Regions from separate parts of the Sporosarcina sp. P19 genome, predicted to be linked through region 1. Evidence: riboswitches for the same ligand, from Rfam matches in the RefSeq annotation. Region 1 holds a riboswitch; each other region holds the start of a gene.
The links. Region 1 has a riboswitch for thiamine pyrophosphate ahead of CSV74_RS09835 (thiamine phosphate synthase). Riboswitches for the same ligand answer to the same signal wherever they lie in the genome.
Positions count from the first base shown of each region.

Region 2: linked by a shared signal. The riboswitch ahead of thiC (phosphomethylpyrimidine synthase ThiC) and the one ahead of CSV74_RS09835 (thiamine phosphate synthase) in region 1 are both predicted to bind thiamine pyrophosphate.
Region 3: linked by a shared signal. The riboswitch ahead of tenA (thiaminase II) and the one ahead of CSV74_RS09835 (thiamine phosphate synthase) in region 1 are both predicted to bind thiamine pyrophosphate.
Region 4: linked by a shared signal. The riboswitch ahead of CSV74_RS09370 (ECF transporter S component) and the one ahead of CSV74_RS09835 (thiamine phosphate synthase) in region 1 are both predicted to bind thiamine pyrophosphate.

Region 1 covers NZ_PDYR01000008.1:14,984-20,606, forward strand. The annotation lists gene CSV74_RS09830 (phosphoribosylaminoimidazolesuccinocarboxamide synthase) at 1-621, opposite strand, end outside; TPP riboswitch at 1,058-1,166, shown strand; gene CSV74_RS09835 (thiamine phosphate synthase) at 1,237-1,836, shown strand; gene thiS (sulfur carrier protein ThiS) at 1,820-2,026, shown strand; gene CSV74_RS09845 (thiazole synthase) at 2,023-2,796, shown strand; gene CSV74_RS09850 (ThiF family adenylyltransferase) at 2,793-3,809, shown strand; gene CSV74_RS09855 (ABC transporter ATP-binding protein) at 4,302-5,000, opposite strand; gene CSV74_RS09860 (ABC transporter permease) at 5,005-5,623, opposite strand, start outside.
Region 2 covers NZ_PDYR01000003.1:194,606-200,228, forward strand. The annotation lists gene CSV74_RS05745 (HAMP domain-containing sensor histidine kinase) at 1-1,179, shown strand, start outside; gene CSV74_RS05750 (response regulator transcription factor) at 1,195-1,869, shown strand; gene CSV74_RS05755 (calcium/sodium antiporter) at 2,026-2,979, opposite strand; TPP riboswitch at 3,563-3,680, shown strand; gene thiC (phosphomethylpyrimidine synthase ThiC) at 3,799-5,571, shown strand.
Region 3 covers NZ_PDYR01000006.1:95,507-101,129, reverse strand. The annotation lists gene CSV74_RS08585 (urease accessory protein UreF) at 1-604, shown strand, start outside; gene ureG (urease accessory protein UreG) at 642-1,262, shown strand; gene CSV74_RS08575 (urease accessory protein UreD) at 1,255-2,079, shown strand; gene CSV74_RS08570 (YheE family protein) at 2,709-3,146, shown strand; TPP riboswitch at 3,314-3,416, shown strand; gene tenA (thiaminase II) at 3,506-4,201, shown strand; gene CSV74_RS08560 (DUF3889 domain-containing protein) at 4,336-4,635, shown strand; gene hpaB (4-hydroxyphenylacetate 3-monooxygenase, oxygenase component) at 4,786-5,623, opposite strand, start outside.
Region 4 covers NZ_PDYR01000007.1:76,858-82,480, reverse strand. The annotation lists gene CSV74_RS09380 (multicopper oxidase family protein) at 1-521, opposite strand, end outside; gene CSV74_RS09375 (exonuclease domain-containing protein) at 729-1,301, opposite strand; TPP riboswitch at 1,490-1,601, shown strand; gene CSV74_RS09370 (ECF transporter S component) at 1,684-2,253, shown strand; gene CSV74_RS09365 (ABC transporter ATP-binding protein) at 2,275-3,741, shown strand; gene CSV74_RS09360 (energy-coupling factor transporter transmembrane component T family protein) at 3,719-4,486, shown strand; gene CSV74_RS09355 (DUF6526 family protein) at 4,573-5,007, opposite strand; gene CSV74_RS09350 (universal stress protein) at 5,312-5,623, opposite strand, start outside.

The DNA of each region.
Region 1 (5,623 bases):
ACGCATATTACCACCTGAAATTTCATCGATCAACATGATGTTTCGCTCAGGATCGCGACCAAATTCCAATTTGATATCATATAGCTCTAACCCTTTTTCCGCCATCTCTGATCGAACGACTTCAGAAATTTGTTGAGTTAATTCTTTAAGCGTTGCGTATTCTTCATGCGTTAAAATATGAAGTTGCGCCAAAGCATCTTCTGAAATAGGTGGATCTTGACGTTCATCGTCTTTTAGCGTCACTTCCACGAAAGCATCCAATACTTGCCCTTCTTCAGCATACGCACCGAATCTGCGCAAGAAACTTCCGACCGCACGGTATCGACAAATCACTTCTAATCCTTTACCAAAGACCGTAGCAGGTTTCACCGTCATCGTTACTTCATCCAGATCAGCATCGATATAATGTGTTGGTACGTTTTGCTCCTCCAATTTCTCGAAAAAGTATTTCGTCATGCGAAGTCCAGACTTCCCAGCACCATCAATCGTCAGGCCTACTGTGTTAGCACCTGGATCGAATACACCATCTTCCCCTGTTACATCATCCTTGAATTTCAATAGCACGTGGCCATCTTCCAAGCGGTAGACGTCTTTCGTTTTACCAGAATAGGTTAATTTCATCCGTACGATTCTCCTCTATTCATAAATGTGTACTACCTATTCAGTATAAAGCACTTTGACGAGAAGAAAAAGTATTGTTTGACGAAAGTTGATAGGCATCACGGCAGATTTCACAAAATACTCTTATACTTAGGATCACACATACACTTTAAAGAGGAGGAAATGAATCATATACTTTCATACAGTTACCTTCTATCTTTTATTCGGAGCGCTTTTTGAAATATGTACTAAGTAGCATACGTACTCTTCCATCAAGGCAAGTATGGAACCGACTCTACAAGAAGCAAGCATCCTTTGAAACAACAAAATTATGGAAATCACTGTAAATAGTGTAGAAATCGGTATCGCTAATCAAATCGCTGAATGAGTACATATGTAAAAGAAACTCTTTTCATTCCGCCATACACATGATATGCTAGATATGAAAACTAAATATTTTGACCATTAGGGGAATCCTTCACAAGGACTGAGAAAAGAGTGTGGCTCTGAAACCCTTATCACCTGAACAGATTAGCACCTGCGGAGGGAAGTGGCGAGTCGTTCCGGATATATTTCTGTCGACATTTCTACCACTTTCCGATTCGGGAAGTGGTTTTTTCTATTGGAGGGGAATGAATGAAATTACTTGGCGTGACCGACGACCGCCTTTCAATTGATGAACTGACGCTACACTTGCAGCAGACTGCACCGTTTCTTGACGCCATCATTTTGCGGGAAAAGTCCAAGACAGATGAACAGCTTGTAAATATAGTCACGCGCCTTGCATGTGCTGGATTTCCACTCAACAAGCTCATTCTACATGCCAGACCTCACCTAGCTAGCAGGCTGAACCTATCAAAAGTACAGCTGACCGGTTATGGCATGTCTTTACCAGATGCACATCAAGAATTTCCTGAGCTGGCATTCGGTTGCTCGATTCATTCGTTGGCAGAAGCAAAGGAAGCTGTGAAAGAAGGAGCAGACTGGCTTTTGTACGGGCATGTTTTCGAGACGAAATCGAAGCCCGGACTGCCAGCGCGCGGAACGGAGGAATTGTTTTCTATTGCAGAGTGTAGTTCGATTCCCGTGTATGCAATCGGCGGAATTCAGCCGCATCACTTGCCCAATTTACAGCGAAACAATGTAGCAGGTGCTGCCGTATTATCCCCTATGCATTCACTAAAAGTCTTACAAAGTTATAGAAATGGAGTGTCGTCTGATGGAGAAAATGATTGATTTGAACGGAAAATCGTATTCGGTCGTTCCGGAAGTAGGGACGATTCAGCAGTTACTTGAGCATTTAGGACTTGGCGATCGTATTTTGATTGTGGAGAAAAACAAAGAGATTTTGCAGAAAGATTACTATGACGCACCAATTATGGACCGAGACCAAATTGAAATCATACATTTTGTAGGAGGCGGATGAAAATGTTAAAAATAGCAGATAAAAAATTCTCTTCACGGTTATTACTAGGTACGGGGAAATATCCTTCATTTAAAATACAAAAGCAAGCAGTTGAGGTATCAGAAGCAGAGATCCTGACGTTCGCGGTACGACGCATGGATATTTTTGAGAAGTCACAGCCCAATTTCCTCGAACAACTAGATTTAACACGCTATACATTGCTACCGAATACGGCAGGAGCAAGCACAGCAGAAGAAGCTGTACATATCGCACGTCTCGCAAAAGCATCCGGACTTTGCGACATGGTAAAGGTGGAAATCATCGGGTGTAGCCGTTCATTGCTCCCCGATCCCGTGGAAACATTACGCGCGTCGGAAATGCTGTTAGAGGAAGGCTTCATTGTATTACCCTATACGTCAGACGACGTAGTGCTTGCAAGAAAACTATGTGAATTAGGTGTTCACGCTATCATGCCAGGTGCTGCGCCGATCGGTTCGGGCAGAGGCATTCTGAACCCACTGAATTTATCCTTTATTATTGAGCAATCCAATGTACCTGTCATCATTGACGCAGGCGTCGGCTCGCCAAAAGACGCGGCTTTTGCGATGGAACTCGGAGCAGACGGCGTTTTACTGAATACCGCAGTATCCGAAGCTGCAAATCCTGTCATGATGGCAGAGGCAATGAAGTTGGCGATTGAAGCGGGACGCCTCGGCTATAAGGCAGGACGTATGCCAGTACGCGATTATGGCGTAGCTAGCAGTCCGACTGAAGGGCTCGTGACAAATTGAGCAGTAAATATTCTCGGCAAGAGCTGTTTGCACCTATCGGACTAGTTGGGCAACAACGTATCCGCGAGGCAAAAGTTTTCGTCTTAGGAGCTGGTGCACTCGGCTCTTCCGGAGCGGAGATGCTGGTGCGTGCAGGTGTCGGCGAACTGACGATTGTCGATCGCGATATTTTGGAGTGGACTAATCTTCATAGACAACAATTATACACAGAGCAAGATGTGATCAATCAATTGCCGAAAGCGATCGCAGCGGAAAGTAGATTGCGTGCTATCAATAGCGATGTGAAAGTTCGCGGGATTGTGGCGGATGTAACGCCTGAAAACGTCCTCGAGTTATTCGAAGGACATCAGTTCATTCTCGACGGCACAGATAATATAGAAACTCGGTTATTAGCAAACGACGCTGCATTACAACTCGGCATACCATTCTTCATGGGTGCTTGCGTCGGTAGCTACGGGCTGACGTTTCCTATCGGTGTAAAAGAAGGATCACCTTGCCTCCATTGTCTGCTCGAAGCTTTGCCGCCACAGTCTTTGACTTGCGATACAGTCGGCGTCATCTCGCCAATCGTTGTCACAACTGCCGCCCGTCAAACCGCCGAACTGCTGAAGTGTATAACGGGCGCGACGGTGGAACCCCGCCTCGAATCCGTTGATCTATGGACAGGCGAACGCGCCGCAATGAACGTGCAAAGCATGAAGAAGCCCGGTTGTCCAAGTTGCTCAGACACCCCTGTCTATCCTTACCTGTCTGCCAACGAAGTCATGCGGACCGCTGTACTGTGCGGACGTGATACCGTGCAACTGACATGGCCGAAAAACCGACAAGTAGAACTAATACCATTCGCCGAATCCATCCGCGATATCGTTTCTAATTTAAAACAAAACCCTTATTTAGTTTCCTGTGAATATAACGACCATCGCCTCGTGTTATTCCGCGATGGCCGGATGTTGGTGCATGGAACGAAGGATATCACGGCTGCTCGGAAGATTGTGGCTGGTTTGCTCGGGTGATGGTTGGAGAATAGAGCAGTCGTGCGTGGTTTCATGAGCGGATAACGTGTCTGATAGAGCGGGTAGCTGGCGGCATTGAGCGCTCGTGCAATTTTATGAGCGGTTCACTCGCTGGATTGAGCGGATAGCGTGTCGCATAGAGCGGGTAGCCCGTTACATTGAGCGCTCCCACAGTTTTATGAGCGCTTAACTCGCTGGATTGAGCGGGTAGCCCGCAGCATTGAGCGCTGCCACGATTTTATGAGCGGCTCCACGAGTAAACTCTGGATTGAGCGGGTAACATGTCACATAGAGCGGGTAGCCCGTTACATTGAGCGCTCCCACAGTTTTATGAGCGCTTAACACGCTATATAGAGCAGTTAACACAACGCATAGAGCGCTCCACATCGAACATAGAGCGCGCCCCCACAATCCCACAAATATAAAAACGCTTCAGAAAGCCATAAAACGGCCGTCTGAAGCGTTTATTTCATTACTTATTCAACATCCCACTCACTCAGTCAAACCCAAATCCTTCTCAGCCGTACTCTCCAACTTCAACACACCATCCGTCATTTTGTATACCTTATCCACGTACTTAATCAACCGTACATCATGTGTCACAACAATGGTCGCCGTCTGATTAGACTTCGTTTCATTACGCAACAACTCCATCACTTCAAACGCTCGATCAGAGTCGAGTGAAGCGGTAGGCTCATCTGCTAAAAGAATTGATGGCTTACTGAATAACGCTTTGGCAATCGCCACACGCTGCCGCTCGCCGCCCGATAAATCAGAAGGGTAATTCTTGTGTAACTTAGTAATACCTAAATCCTCGTATAGCTTACGTTGCTCGTCTTTTGACATATTATCTTTCTTCACTTTATTCAGCAATTCCAGCTGCTCATCGACAGTTAAAAACGGCACGAGGTTGGAAGCTTGCAAAATAAAACCAATTTCCTGTAATCGGACTTTAGAACGCTGCTTTTCATTCAGCTGCGATAACTCTTTGTCATTAATGATGACTTGCCCTTCGCTTGGAGATTGTAGACCGCCAGCCACCGTCAGGAACGTACTTTTACCTGAACCCGATGGACCGATGACTGCGACCAATTCGCCACGTTCGACTATGAAATTGGTCTCCTTCATCGCTTCAACGAGCGTATTGCCTTCACCGAACGTCTTTTTCGCGTTTCGTAATTCCAGTACCATCGTCTTACCCCCCTATCGCTTCGAGCGGATCAATTCGGATAATCGTCCAAACCGAAATGACAGCTCCGAGAATCGCCACTACTATTAAAATCAAACCATAAAGTATCATGGTAGGTATATCGAACATGATAGGAACTGCATTCGGCAGAAAGCTTCCCGCAAGTAAGGTCAGACCAAATGCGAGGACAACCCCGATTAGCGCAAGAATGAATGTCTGTGCGACAACCGATCTTGCCAAATAAGCACTGGAAATCCCCTGCGCTTTCATCAGACCAAACATGCTGATTTTCTGTACTGTCAATACGTACAAGAAAATCGCAACGATTGCAGCTGAAATAACAAATAGGAAGTAAATCATATACGTTAACGTCAAATTCTGCTCTGTATAACCTGGCAGATTCTCGATAAACGTTTCTGTTTCAATGATTTCCGTATTGTCGGGCAAGGATAGTGTATCCCAGTCTTTATCTTTGACGACAACCGCATTGACTACGTCTTTATTCATTGCATAGGCGTCACCGAATTTAATTTTTTGCATATCATTTAACTTCATGTAGAGAATAGGCGATGCATTAAAACGCGCTTTTTCCGTGAAGCCGACAATCGTCAGTTCCGTATCAGAT
Region 2 (5,623 bases), on a different contig from region 1:
ACTCTACACCATATTATTCTTATGGAAAGCGGTGGCGAACGAGACGTCGCGATTCTCGATGATAGAGGAAATATCGTACAGCATTCATTGGATAACGAAGAAATTCTCACTCCATACGTATCCGAACTACACGACACGCAACTAACGGAAGATACTATACTACCCGTGGATTGGGAAACGTCTCCTTATCTTGTCAGCATGCATCCGTTTGAAGTAAAAGGCAATTCAGGGACTCTCGTCATGTTGCAAAGTACTATTCCAATCCGACAACTTGTCAATCAACTTAACGCCCATTTTCTACTTGCAGGTGGCGGAAGTATTGTCGTTTTGTTTGTTGTTTACTTATTACTATCCAAATGGTTGACACGTCCACTCATTCGGATGAAAGAAGCAACGGAACAGATGAGTGAAGGTTTGTATGATGTGGACTTGCCGAAGTTGTCTAATGATGAGCTGGGAGAACTGGCAGCCTCCATCCGGAAATTATCGAATGACTTGAGTCGTGTCAAACGTGAACGAAAAGAATTTCTAGCGTCTGTATCTCATGAAATGGGAACCCCCCTTACGTATTTGATCGGCTATGCCAAAGTCGCTCAGCGTACAGAACTGAATGATACAGAACGATTCAACTACTTATCGATAATTGAAGAAGAAGCTGAGCGCTTAAAAACACTCGTGAAAAACTTGATGGATCTAGCGCAAATGGATGAAATGACGTTCACTGTGACGAAATCCGAATTCGCTGCTGAGGAGTTCATCCGAGATATTGTGCAGCTTGTCCAACCATCATTTGATTTGAAAGGAATTACGCTTCTGATCGAACAAGTCCGCGATTTCCCTATCGTGGCAGACCGAATGCGCCTCGAACAAATTATTCTTAATCTGTTAGACAACGCGCTTCACTATTCTGAAACCGGTAGCACCGTAATCATTCGTGCGTTTCAAGATAAAAAGCATGTACTATTACAAGTCGAAGACAGCGGATGCGGCATCGCAGTGGAAAATCAGCAACAAATATTTGAAAAGCTGTATCGTGTCGAGAAATCTCGTTCCCGTTCATTTGGCGGTGCTGGTCTTGGTTTGGCGACAGTGAAGGAATTGACAGAAGCGCACGGTGGCACGATCGAGGTAGAAAGTGAATTAGATCAAGGGAGTATCTTCACGGTACGATTATATTGAAGGTAGGTGACGCATATGAAGACCATTTTGCTTGTTGATGATGAACAACGCATGCTCGATCTGCTCGAACTATTCCTCGCACCACACGGATATCGCTGTTTGCAAGCGACTGACGGCCAAAATGCAATTGAGTTATTCAAGGTGGAGGATGTACATCTCGTGTTGCTCGATGTCATGATGCCTGGTATGGATGGATGGGAAGTTTGCCGCAGAATGAGAGAAGTTTCAACTGTACCTGTAATTTTATTAACGGCTCGATCCGACAAATCCGATGTTGTAAAAGGACTTGACCTAGGGGCAGATGATTATATTACGAAACCATTTGACGAGCGTGAACTCATCGCGAGAGTGCGCGTGGCATTACGGCGTACAGAGAACGAAAATCAATCGAAGACTATTCATGAAGGTCCATTTACTCTTGACTTGGAGTCCTATTCCATCCTGTATGACACGTATGAAGTTCGACTTACGTTAAAGGAGTTCTATATTATAGAAGCAATGATGACTCGGCCAAATCGGACGTTTACCCGGGAAGACTTGCTTCAAGTAGCTTGGGAATATGACACGTATACAGAGGTTCGGACAGTCGATTCGCATATTCGAAATCTACGGGATAAGTTGAGGAAACCAAATTTTCCAATTGACGAGATTTTGGTGACAGTTTGGGGCATCGGCTATAAGTGGAGATAACTACATCTCATGCTATAAAGATAAAAAAGGCTACTTTCCATGAATGAATGGAGAGTAGCCTTTTGATATTGATCAGTGTGCCAACGACAGGCTCTATTATTGTGATAAAAATAGGAATAGGTATGTCCTGCTGCAACGGACCAAGGTGATTTTTTCTTAATTACGTAAAATAACATACACAAGATACACGACGTAAGCTACAGCTAGCATGAGCCCTTCACGCTTACCAATTTTGAAGCCCGTTCTAGAAAATAGCAACAATACTAAGGTCAAAACAATCATAATGATGACGTCGATAAATACTTTATCGTTCACCGCGATGGGCGTAATGACAGAGGAAGCCCCGAGAACAAACAGGATGTTGAAAATATTGCTCCCGACGATGTTCCCTAAAGCAATTTCACTTTCTTTTTTCAAAGCCGCTAAAATTGATGTAACCAATTCAGGCAATGACGTTCCGATTGCGATGATTGTAAGACCGACTAATGTTTCGCTCATGCCAAGAGAATAAGCGATTTTCGTGGCGTTATCGACGACCAAATCTCCTCCGAATATAATCGCCGCCAGCCCGACTAGCGTAATAAGTATATTCTTCCCCCACTTCACGTTCTCAGTGGGTTGTGTAAGCGTGGCATTTTGACGGCTTCGGAGGCCAAGTTCAATCACATAGTACATAAAGATTGAAAGGAATATCAAGAAAATGATTCCATCGCCGCGCGTAATCATATTGCTGCTGAAGCCTTGCAGTGCCATATCACTCATCAACACCAACATGACGATACTTGCTAATAAAGTGAACGGAATCTCTTTTCGGATGGTCTCACTTTGTACCTTCAACGGAAACAGAAATGCTGCCATTCCGACAACAATGGTGATATTGAATATATTACTTCCCACTACGTTTCCTACTGCGACGTCCGCGTTTCCGCCCATCGCTGCAATAATACTGACCGTCGCTTCTGGTGAGCTAGTTCCGAGCGCTACAATGGTGAGACCAATCAAAATAGGTGGAATTTGCAACAGTCTTGCGATATTTGAAGAGCCATCCACGAAATAGTCGGCTCCTTTTATTAATAATACAAATCCAATAATGAGTAAAACATAGGACATATATTGGTTACCTCCTCCATAGTAATGATATTTCTAATTAGCTGTATGCAAGCGTGTCTAGACTACAATAAAAAAATTGCTTCAATTACTGCATACTTGATGCATATTATGACAAGCACCATGATAAAAACAAAATATGTATGTGACTTTACTTCCCCATAGCATTCATCCTTCTCAATCCTAGATATGTTATACAATGTAAACTCTACTACACTGATCCTTCCTCTTTTATTTTTTCATTTTTGATTATCTCACGTCATCACTATTTATGCATCTTACAAGTCATACAAAGACATTCCCTTCTCATCATTACATGCTTTCTTGAGTGGTGTTGAAAAGATCTTATAAAAATAGCTTGTCCATAGAATGATCTTTACAGACAAGCCAGCGATATACTTTCCCACTAACTTCCTACCAGACTGAATGCAGAGTATATCGAAGGTTTTTTCTGATTCTGCATTTCTGCTTCCTCACCAATCACACTAGTTACATGTAAATAACGGAACTTATGAAAATTAACAGAATAATTAATCTTTAAAAACCGATTAAGGTATGGTATACTATTCCTGTTCGAACAATTAAATACTAATACTAGGGGTGTCCAACGTTATTGGACTGAGATGGAATGACAGTACACGCATTCCGGACTCTTTGGACCTGATCTGGCTCGTACCAGCGTAGGGAAGTTTTCATTTTATCAGCGACGCGTATTTATGCGTTTTGAAGACCAGGTCCTATCTACGGAACTGGTCTTTTTTGTTGCCGATTCCCATCACTTGAATCGAGTCATGTCGCCCCTTAAAAGGAGACGATGACAAAATGCAAGAGAAGCGAGAAGAAATCCATATCCATGAATGTTTTCCAGCTAGTAGAAAGGTCTACGTACAAGGAAATCGTCCAGACATACTTGTACCGATGCGCGAAATTGAGCTATCACCAACTATAACTGAGCAAGGTGAAATAGCGAATGAACCTTTCCGTGTCTATGATACAAGCGGTAAATATACGGAAGCTGGTTATCAAGTGGATATCAAAAAAGGACTTCCACTTATCAAGAAGAACTGGATAGTTGAACGAAATGACGTGGAAGAATATGAAGGCAGGCAAGTGAAACCACGGGATAACGGATATCGTTCAATGGAAAATATGCAAAAAGAAGCAGAATTTCCATTGTTGAAACGTAAACCATTACGAGCAAAAAACGGCATGAATGTTACACAAATGCATTATGCGCGCAAAGGAATCATTACACCTGAAATGGAGTTCATAGCAATCCGTGAAAATGTAACCCCTGAACTGGTACGGGATGAAGTAGCGAAAGGACGGGCAATTATCCCGTCTAATATCAACCACCCAGAGGCGGAACCGATGATTATCGGAAGTAAATTCCATGTGAAAATCAATGCGAATATCGGTAATTCTGCCGTCTCCTCTTCAATTGCTGAGGAAGTGGAAAAGATGACATGGGCTACACGCTGGGGCGCAGACAATATCATGGATTTATCAACTGGAAAGAACATTCATACAACACGTGAATGGATCATCCGTAACTCACCTGTCCCCGTCGGAACGGTTCCATTATATCAAGCGTTGGAAAAAGTAAACGGCAAAGTGGAGGATCTCTCATGGGAGGTATTCCGCGATACATTGATTGAGCAGGCAGAGCAAGGGGTCAGCTATTTTACAATTCATGCGGGTGTTCTGCTGCGTTATATTCCCATGACGATTCATCGTGTGACTGGAATTGTCTCACGAGGTGGCTCTATTATGGCCCAGTGGTGCATGTTGCATCATAAAGAAAGTTTTCTCTACACACACTTTGAAGATATATGTGAAATTATGAAACAGTACGATATCGCGTTTTCATTAGGAGATGGATTACGTCCAGGCTCAATAGCTGATGCCAATGACGAGGCTCAATTCGCTGAACTTGAAACTCTTGGAGAACTGACGAAAATTGCTTGGACCCATGATGTGCAAGTCATGGTAGAAGGTCCTGGACATGTACCTATGCATTTAATTAAGGAAAACGTTGAGAAGCAAATGGAGATTTGCCAAGAAGCACCTTTCTATACGCTCGGTCCTTTAACGACAGATATTGCGCCTGCCTATGACCACATCACATCTGCTATTGGTGCGGCTATGATCGGTTGGTTCGGGACAGCGATGTTATGTTATGTAACGCCTAAAGAACATCTTGGTCTACCGAATAAAGATGATGTGCGTGAAGGCGTCATTACGTATAAAATTGCAGCCCATGCAGCTGATTTAGCAAAAGGTCATCCGAATGCATACAAACGTGACAACGCATTATCAAAAGCCCGCTTCGAATTCCGTTGGCGAGATCAATTTAATTTAAGCTTGGATCCTGAACGCGCGATGGAATATCATGATGAAACATTGCCTGCTGAAGGAGCCAAGATCGCCCATTTCTGTTCGATGTGCGGACCTAAGTTTTGCAGTATGCGAATTTCACACGACATTAGAAAATATGCTGATGAAAACAGTTTAGAAGAGAAGCTAGCAATGGAAAATGGCATGAAGGAGAAAGCTGAAGAATTTAAAAAATCTGGTGCTGAAATCTATCATTGATAAGGAGTGAAGGAGTTATGACAACTGAACAGTTAATACAGCAGATCTCTGT
Region 3 (5,623 bases), on a different contig from region 1:
AACGTATATCCAAAACGACAAGGTCACCGATGCCAATACGTTTTCTGAGTGGTTGAATGTCTATCTGCATGAACAGCTTGCTTATGCAGATGGCTTGGCCGTAAGACTCGTTTATGATGCGCTTGATGTGGATGATCTTGATAAGATTTGGGAATTGGATCGCATATTGACTGTACAGAATCTTGCCCGTGAATCACGTGATGGAACACAACGTATGGGTGACAGAATGTTAGACATTGCCGAATCCATTTACAAAATACCAGTGTTATCTATCTACGCGCAGAAAATTCGTGACAAACAAGCTTTCGGACATCCGGCTATTGTTTTTACAATGATCGGACATCACCTTCAAGTAGAAAAGACTACAACGATTTTATATTATTTATATTCGACGGTTGTTAGTCTCGTACAAAATGCCGTGCGGGCCATCCCGCTTGGACAAACTGCGGGACAGAAGATTATTTATACGTTTCAACAACAACTTCAGCAAACAACAGACAAAATTATGGAATTAGATCAAGAAGAGTTTGGAGTCGTATCGCCAGGACTCGAGCTTTCACAAATGCAGCACGAACGTGTTGGGATACGTATTTTTAGTTCGTAATGAACACAATGAAATTGAGAATAAGGATGTGCTTAGAATGGGACCAATTAAAATAGGTGTTGGTGGACCAGTTGGTGCAGGAAAAACTATGCTGGTCGAAAAGATTACACGCGCTTTAGAGGGCGAAGTAAGTATGGCTGTCATTACAAATGATATATATACGAAAGAAGATGCCAAGTTTTTAGTTGCCAACGGTATTCTTCCAGAAGACCGCATTGTCGGGGTGGAAACAGGAGGCTGTCCACATACGGCAATTCGGGAAGATGCATCGATGAACTTTGCGGCGATTAATGAATTGCAGGAAAAGCATCCCGACGTAGAGTTGATTTTTGTAGAGAGTGGCGGCGATAATCTAGCGGCTACATTCAGTCCGGAACTCGTAGACTTTTCCATTTATATAATTGACGTGGCGCAGGGTGAAAAAATCCCGCGCAAAGGCGGACAAGGAATGATTAAATCTGACTTGTTTATTATAAACAAAACAGATTTGGCGCCATATGTCGGGGCAAGTCTTGAAGTCATGGAGTCTGACACAAAAGTATTCCGAGGAAATAAGCCTTTCTTTTTCACTAATTTAAAAGACGATCAAGGGCTAGATGAAGTAGTAGAGTGGGTCAGGAAACATGCTTTGTTAAAAGGACTAGGACAAGATGTCTGAATGGACAGGCGTTCTTGACCTTGTCATGGAAAACCGCTTAGGACGCTCCGTGGCAAAAAGTGTCTACTTCCAGGGTGCATTTAAAGTGATGCGCCCTGTCTATTTCAATAAGAATAGTTATCCATGCTATTATTTATTAAATCCTGGCGGTGGCTATTTAGATGGAGATCGGTATCAAATGAAAGTCACGCTTGGTGAACGAGCGATGCTGACGTTGACGACCCAGTCGTCGACGAAAGTATATAGAACGCCCACCAAGCCAGTGTACCAAGAGACGATCTTTCATATGAAAAAAGACAGTTATCTAGAGTACTTGCCGGATGCACTTATTGCATACAAAGATGCCAGTTGTTATCAAAAAAACAGTATATACATGGAAAAAGGCGCAACATTGCTATATTCCGATATACTGACTCCCGGATGGTCGCCGGAAGGAGAAAAGTTCAGCTACGATATGCTCCGTTTGAAAACGGAGATTTATATGGAAAATCAACTTGTTGCCTTTGACCATATTAAACTTCATCCAGCATCTCAGCATATGAATGAGTTAGGTTTTATGGAAGGATACACACATTTAGGTTCCTTAATTGTCGTTGGAGAAAAGACAAGCGATGCTTTATTGGATCGATTGTATGAAACGATTCAACAAGAGGCTGGAGAATTTACATTTGGATTATCTAAACTTGCTGTTCCTGGCTTCACCATCCGTATATTAGCAAACTATACACAGGTCATAGAACGAATTATTTCAGTGTGCCATCACGTGATTAGCGACGAATGGTATCAAACAAAACCAAGTTTTTTAAGGAAGTACTAGACAGGGCCCGACAATTCTAAAGAGTTGTTGGGCTTTTCCTGTTAATTTTGCTGTTTATATATAAATTATTATATGATTAGTAGTTCGCGCATTGGAGTGTGTTCGAACAGCTTAGATACCAGTCCAATAAAATAGTTAGAGTGTCATTTCAAATGATTGAAACACAGAAATTAGGGTATCATTAAACATATGAGTAATAACACTTTATAGGCTGGAACCAGTCGTCAATCCAAGTGGAATTACAGGTGTTTTAGGTGTATAGGCTCAACATTCGTGCTTATTATGAATGTCTTTAAAAAGACCGTTACCCAAGTGTGAATTTGGCATGCTGACTTGTAATGAGCAAAGGGGCAATAGACTGAACGGCTTTTAATCTGGCCGTGAACATCATTTTTCCACTGAATTTTGCGTTTATAACAAGTGCCTTAGAACAGTGATTGGTTTGACAACAACTTATTGCTTAGATATATGTAAATTTTATTTATATTTGAAAAGGATCCTTATAAGTAAACTTGAACGATGGAAAAATCTAACTTTGTGCCAAATAGCTTGAATTAGTAGTGATGGATGAAGTAAGATGAATTATTCTATAAAAAAGAGACTTGTTACTATTTTTGGAGGTGTTTCCTGTGGTAGACGACTTTGAAGCGGAAAAAGTTTTTGAAGACAGGCAGTACGAGCGAATTCAGTTTAAGCTCATCATAGAAGGTCGTAATTATAAGGGTGACTATCATGATGGTGAAATCCAATGGCTTCATCCACATCCGAAGCAAGACGTCGGTGAAGAAGAGGTAATTGCCATAGAGAATAAAGTGTTGGAATTGTTATCTGAGCAAGGGATTCGAAATGAAGCAGATGATATTGAAATCGAACGTTCGATTAGCAGAAATCAAACTCGGCCACTTCAGTTATTTAAATTAAAGATCCAGGGTGAAGAGTTTAAAGGAACATTTATTAACGGTGAAATCGAATGGTTTCATCCTAAACCAAGACGTAAACTAAAAGAAGAGCGCGTGAAAAAAATAGAAGAAGATGTTCAGAAAAAGCTTAAAGAACATCTAGAATAAAGATTTGAAACTGCGTGACTCTCACTAAAAATAAACTTATTCGGTTAAATGCCATCAACTTGAGGACTGTTGCCATTCACTGTGTTGTATGTTGGGCCGTTTATAATCTTAATTCGTTTGACTTTTCTGACAAGATATGCCTATAATGGATATACAAATGAAATAGTTGTTACCGCTAGGGGTGCTCTGTGGAGCTGAGAGAAGCATATTGCTTTAACCCTTTAACTTGATCCGGTTCATACCGGCGTAAGGAAGTGGTGCAGATGTTACGTAGCTTATTTCTGGCTCTGTGATGTCTCTCCGCCACTTCTGGTCAAGAAGTGGTTTTTTCATTTACTACGTAAAAGGGGAGAGTATACATGAAGTTCACTGAGCGCTTATTAGAGAAGACATTACCAATTTGGAGACAGAATCATAGTCATCCATTTGTCCAAGAAATTGGAAATGGTACGTTGGATGAGGAGAAGTTTCGATTTTATATGGTGCAAGACTATTTGTATTTAATTGACTACGCGAAAGTGTTTGCTGTAGGCACGATGAAGGCTACCGATGTAGAGATGATGGGGAAATTTGCAGCGTTACTTAACGGTACACTAAACACGGAAATGGATCTACATCGTAAGTATGCAGCTCGCTTTGGTATTACAGAAGAAGAGCTAGAGAATGCCAAGCCGTCACCCATTGTCCTAGCGTATACGCACTATATGTTGCATGTTAGTCAAAACGGTTCTTTAGCGGAAGTAGTCGCTGCATTATTGCCGTGTGCGTGGAGCTACTGGGAGATCGGCAAAGAGCTTTCTGAGTTGCCAGGTGCGTTGGATCATCCGTTGTACGGTGACTGGATTCGCATGTATTCATCGGAAGACTTCGGGGAGTTGGCTACTTGGTGCTTAGACTTAATGGATGAAACAGCAAAAGGTAAGCCTGAATCGGAATTAGCGAAGTTAGAGGAGATTTTCCTTAATACGACTCGTTATGAGTATATGTTCTGGGACATGGCGTATACGAAACAAATGTGGCCTGGTGTGAAGGAAGAACAGACAATAAAAATTTAATATACAAGAGACATCTAACTATTTTAGTTGGATGTTTTTTTATTTAGAATTGAATGGTTATAATCAGCGCATGCTATTCTTAAAAGGAGGTGTGCGCCATCTTTGCGAAAATAGGCTTGGCACTTGGAGTTTTATTGACAAGTGGGTCGGGCACTAGTGATGCGCCAGTTGCTGCACTTAGTAAAGTGGAAGTACCGGCATACGCCAAATGGTCAAGGCTTGCTATCAAGCAAACGATGCTCAAGTATCCTCATGCAGATATCAAGGATTATTTGCATATCGCAACTGACTCAAAGAAAGTTACAAACACGGAAAAGTTCCAGCTTTGGTTAAAAGAGGAAGAACGGGAATTCGGTGTGCTAGTGACTGTCACCTATTCAGCAGAAACGGGTAAATTTATTCGCATCGATTTTCAAGAAATACCTATTAATTAAAACAACACCCCTATGCCATCTAACATGGCCTAGGGGAGTTGTTTTATTCGGGAGCTTTTTGATAAAAGAAAATGTAAGTCTTGATGTCGTTGGTGAACCACTTGTGTAGACATGCATCCGAATAGTTTAGGTGAATTGCAGACTTCTTATTTAATCGGAAAGTAAACCGCGTATCATTTCTTGCCCCGCGTCTTTCGGATAGGATCGGTATAGATGACCTGATAAGCGAACCGGATCTCCGAAAAAATACCGTTCATATTGTGTTTGTCTTGTGCCGAACGAACTCATCGTCAAATCCCAAGCCAAACGAAACAGTTGTACACGTTCTACCGCGGTTTTTGTAGCTCCTTGCAGGTACTTTGCGAGATCAGGTTGAATAGCCGAATGGAAATCCTTATCGGTGGGTAACGCAATCATTCCACTTGCTCCGATTAGCTGAATGATCTCACTGAAACGCGGGTAGACTTTCGGGAAAACATTGCTGGCTACTTGAAGTGGTATTGCACTTGGACACATATACCCCCATTGATCGAGTGCTGCATCAGCTTCCGATTTATCTCGCAGTGCTTTCATTGTTTCGAGTCCAATAATTATTTCAGACAGTTTTTCTTGAATGTGGAGATATTCCGCTATATTAATCGTTTGAACGAGCTGCTCTGCTAAATTCAGCATGAACTCCGTTTTGACGATCTGTCTCGTAATGACTTGATGTGTGGCGAATGGATGGAACGAACTCATGGAAAAAAACTCTGAAGCTACTTCGGCATTGTGATGAAAGAATACACGCTCCCATGGGACGAGAACATTATCGAAAACCACTACAGCATCCATCTCTTCAAACCTTGAACTCAGTGGGTAATTAAATGTGGAACTCCCTCCTACAAATGATTCTCTACAAAGAAAACGCAAACCTTCTGTTCCGGAGGGAATGGAAAAGGCGAAAGCTTCATCAGGATCCCCAAGAAATGAAGGCGTGCTAAATACCAAT
Region 4 (5,623 bases), on a different contig from region 1:
GCCGCTTCTTGTGTCACTTTAAATTCTATTTGTTCTTTTTCACCAGGACTAAGTGTTGTATGCGGTCCGCCATCTGCTTCACCAGGCACTTCTAAACCATGCCAATGAAACGTTGTCTCTTGATCCAATTCATTGATTGTGTTAATTTTTATGGTTTCACCTTTTTTAAATTGAAGAACCGGACCTAACAGATCACCGTTATATCCCAAGGTTTCTGTAGTCATCCCATCAAGTATATCTACCTTACCTGTTTGCGCTTTGATAGTATATTCAGTTCTATCTGTCGCATCACTAGTTAGCAATGGTGGGATATTTAATTCATTTACACCTGTCGAGTCTTTTAAACTCACTACATTGTCATGGCTCATATGTCCGTGTTCCATTGTAGAGTCATCCATCATGTGATGATTTCCTTCGTTGCTCTGTTGATTGTTCTGATCATTTGATTGTGTATCGTTACTACAACCACTGATTAATAGAGCACCCATTAAAAACATAACGGTTTGTATTTTTTTACCCATCAAACTATCCCCTTTTTCTTTTACTGTTGATTTCAAGAGTAGTATAGCAATAACATATGGATAAACTATGCACATGGGATGTTTTTGAGTGGTCTTAGTCATTTTCAACTATAATTAAGAAGAGCCACCACCCTTAAAAGATTGCACAACTGATCACCAATAAAAAAGATGACCGGCAAAGTACTTCCCGGACATCTTTCACTGCTATTAAAATCTTGTTTTAGCTGGTTTCTTCATCGGCGCTTTATTCATCAAATAGGAGATGAATGTATCATCTTCCAGATGCGGATTGGACGAGTTCAACAAGACCGCAAGATTTTTTGCATCGTCGAGCGCTCTGTGAGCGTTATGCACTTGAATTCGGTGCGCTCTCAGCAATTGTTGCAGTTTACCGTTCTCAAAGCCGTAATTCTTCCATTTGATTTGTCGGACGGAGCAATACCAGTCCATGTCGAGCGTTTCAGGCAATAGTCGACTAACGAATCCTCTATCAAATGATGCGTTATGCGCTACTATACCGTCTGCTTGATCTAGTATTTTCAAGATTCTATCCATATCCAATGACTTCCCTCTTACCATCTGATCGGTAATGCCTGTGAGATTCGTAATGGTCGGAGAGATGGAATAGAACGGTTCTTGAAACTCGCAATACTCATCAGCCACCCGAATAATACGATTATCTTCATACTCTCCGAGCATAACGCCTAACTCGATCACTTCACTGGCCTCGGCACTCATACCTGTCGTTTCCACGTCAATAAATGCTATATGTTTCGTCATGTAAAAACTCCTTTTACACTCTATTTACATTATATTAAGAACACAATTAAGATTATTTCTATCCTTTTAGTATATCAGGATTTCACTAGTATATGTTCAATTTAAACTGTATGCAGTTCATTGAAACGTGTAGTAATTTCTTAAGTTGCCAGACAATTCAACGTGCTGTATACTAGGATTACTTACATAATTGTCCGTACGGGTGCTTGAGAGAAACAGGCTGAGATAGCAGATTAATCTACTGCTGACCGTTAATCTGATCTGGGTAATGCCAGCGTAGAGACCGTGATCGATGGAATTATACAGGAATCTCTTTCCTTCTTCGGCCGTCTGCTCTTCAGACGGCTTTTTTGTATAAAAAAATAACAAGGAGTGGAAGAGTATGAAGAAGTTAAAGTTTACCGATTTGTTGATCACCATCATGATTGGCGTGGTGTTTGGGGTACTGATGAAGTTTTGGGATGATTTATACACTGTCGTCAAACCGATCATGCCTGTCGCACGTCAACTGCTTTACGGCATGTGGTTCATGGTAGGACCGTTCGCCTTTTTATTATTGCGAAAGCCTGGTACTGCATTCATCGCAAGTCTGGCAGGGGCTTCCTTGTCTGCGTTTGCCGGACATGGTATTGAGGTTTTGATGTATGGGTTTGCACAGGGTCTTGCTGCGGAATTACTGTTTGCTGCATTCCGTTATAGACGCTATTCCATTTTAATCGCCGGGTTAGCAGGTATCGCTTCATGTCTTGCAAGTTTCGGACTCGATTTAATTTACGGGTACGCAGCACTCGAAACATGGGCACTCATTGTGAAATACGGATTACGTACAATCAGCGCATTCATCTTCACAGGTATTTTCGCTGTATTTATTGTAAGAGCGCTAGAAGCAACAGGCGTGACATCGTTAATTCGACCTGTTGATAAGAAAGAATATACGTTGCTTGATCAGTAAACGCGGAGGAATGATCCAACTATGAAAAACATCAGCGTTACCGATTTACGATTAAAGTTTCCAGGAGAAGATGCTTTGCTCTTTAAAGACCTCTCCTTCTCTGTTCGGCCTGGTGAAAAAGTTCTCATGCTCGGTCCTAGTGGTTGCGGGAAATCTACTTTACTCCAAGTATTGAGCGGCATTATACCAAACTCTATCGAACTACCAATGAAAGCAACAGACATTCAGTTGCCTGACTCATGGGGATTCGTTTTCCAAGACCCCGATACACAGTTCTGTATGACATATGTCGATGAGGAACTCGCTTTCGTATTGGAAAATCTTCAAGTTCCGCGTGAAGAAATGGCCCTTCTTATTGAAGAGGTATTGAAACGTGTAGACTTGCATTTGAAAGACCCACATACGTCCATCAATGAAATGTCGCAAGGTATGAAGCAGCGGTTAGCATTAGCTTCTGTATTATTACTGGAACCTGACGTGCTATTTTTGGATGAACCATCTGCCTTACTGGATCCAGAAGGCACGCAACAAATTTGGTCTTCTATTAAAGAAGCAACCGCTGATAAAACTGTGATTATCGTGGAACATAAAATTGATTTGATTGCGGACTGGGTTGATCGCGTAGTGCTGTTTAATGATCATGGGGTTATGATAGCAGACGGTTCACCTGCAGAGATCTTCGCACACTTTCAGGAAGAACTGAAACGTTATGGTATTTGGTATCCAGGGGTATGGGAAGAATATAAAGCGTCTGAAGCATTTCAATCGATGATGATCAATCGTCAAACAGTTACATCCGAGGAGAAAATTCAGATTCAGGACTTTCACGGCTATCGTGGTCAAGTGGAGAAGATTTCTGTCAAACGGGCGACCGTACAAGCTGCTGACTGGATTACGATTGTTGGAGAAAATGGTTCTGGTAAAAGTACATTGCTCTTATCACTCATGCAATTACTTCGGACTGACGGTGTCTACGAGGTGAACGGCGTGCCCATTGCGTGGAAAAAGAAGAAGCGCCAACTGCCGAAAGGTCTTTCACTTGTCTTTCAAAATCCCGAACTACAATTTGTGACGAATTCGATTACGGAAGAGTTAACCGTCTCTTTGCACGATATGCCAAAAGCTAATGCAGATCGTTATGCGAAGGAATTGATACGCTTATTTAACTTACCTGATTCTGTTTCACGCCATCCTTATCAGCTATCTACGGGTCAAAAGCGTCGTTTGAGTGTAGCAACTGCTCTCACTCCTGATACAGATATCTTATTGCTCGATGAACCTACTTTTGGACAGGACGCACGAAACACATTCGCCATTCTTGAGAAGCTGGAACAGTTGCGCATTGAAGGCATGACCATTTTGATGGTTACGCATGATACGGAAATTGTAGAGAGCTTCGCCACTGCTGTTTGGACTGTAGTGGACGGCGTACTGCATACGGCTAATATACCAGGAGGTGCAAAGAATGTTCAATTGGTTCACACCTAAACGCGAGACCTGGTTATTCCGAGTCAATCCCGCACTAAAATTTATCGTATTTTTTGCGTTCTTGATTATTACGCTTGTGAATCAAAGTGTACCTTTTGCTATCTCACAAGCGGTTTTATACGGAATAGTGTTTTATGTATTCAGCGGTTATTCATTGAAGAAACTTTCAATACTTTCAATTCCGTTAGTCATTTCTTTCCTGTCTACTGGATTGACGATGTTGTTGTTCGGTAAGGGGGAAGCGGTGCTTTGGCAATGGGGGCTGTTCAAGATTTCCGAAGAGAGCATTCAACATGCGCTTTTGCTCGGAAGTAAGTCCCTTTCATTCGGATTCGTCGGCTTTACGTTTATCTTAACGATCCAACCCGTACTATTCTTTTACGCTATGATGCAGCAGTTTCGTCTACCATCCAAATATGCATATAGTTTTATTGCGGCTTTTCGTTTAATTCCTGCTGTAACTGAAGAGCTGCAAATTCGCAGGAATGCGTTGAAAGTACGGAATATCCAGTTTTCAAAAGGGATAAAGGGGTTGTATGAGCGATTGCAATCCTATACCGTCCCTCTATTTGCCCAAAGTATACGTCGCGCACAACGCATTGCAGTTGCGATGGAAGCAAAACAGTATCAGATGGGTGCTGCCAGGACGTATTATTATCCTACACGGTATAACGGCATAGATATGTTTTTTTTACTTGTCATGATAGGTAGTTTATGTTCGGCTTTTTTACTATCAGTTTATTGATAATCATTCGATAAGCCACACTTAAAATATGTAACCACAGTAAAAGAGAGCACAGATCTAGTTCAGATCCTGTGCTCTCATTTTCATTACACCCGCTGATGATCTGCTCTCCAAGACTTTACGGATTTCTTAATTTCATCAGGCGATAGCTCTTCAACCACAGCCCGATCCGCAAGCTCCACGTACTCCTCATCTGAAGCAAATCGTAATGCAATCAATTGTGGTTTCGTCAATCTTGTAGCTAAACGGTTACCCGTCAACATAAAGTAACGAAGCTGTTCTTCCGTGACGATTAATCGATCTTGCAAAGACAACGCATAAATACGTGCAAGCATTCCTGGAATAATAGCGAGAACGGTAACTGCGAATAATAGCAGAAGCTGCATTGAAAAACCATGCTTTACGAATTGATAAGTTCCATAGATCGCTGTTGTTAAAAGCAATACAAAGCTTAATGGCAGCCAAATGTAGTGTTGCAATGGTGTTACACGTGTATGATTTTCATACGATTGTTCTTTCATCTTGTCACCCCTTATATACCCATATGGGTATCATATCTTACTGGGCACTAGATGTGTACGTAAATGCTTTTAATTAGGTTAGTCGTTTCAATAAATCATGCAACCTACCCAATCATATTTATCTAGCTTTCAATCCAATTATGTAATTTTTTGCAAGAGTGCGTTTCGCGTCATTTAGTACAGCCAGTGTTCTAGTTGCAAATATCATTATGATATCCAGTATCCTTGTAGCTAATCAACGACTCTAAAAAAACTGCCATAGCATATCTTTACGAGATGCTATGGCAGTTTTGCTTTATATTATTTATTTAATTATCGTGACAGAGCTATTCACATGTTTGATTACTTTTTGACTGACACTACCCATTACTAAATTTTTAAGTAATCGCAAGCCTCGACTACTAAGGATGAGGTGATCAATTTCATTATTGTTTACATGCTTAATGATTTGCTGGTGCGGATTTCCTTGAAGTACTGTGACTTCCGCTACTATTCCCTTATCTTTTACTAACTTCAACGCAGATTGCAACTTCTTCTTTTGATACTTATCAAGACTATTAGGACTTTGTTTTAATAATCGCTCATCTTCTTTATTGAAGTCGATGACATGGATCAA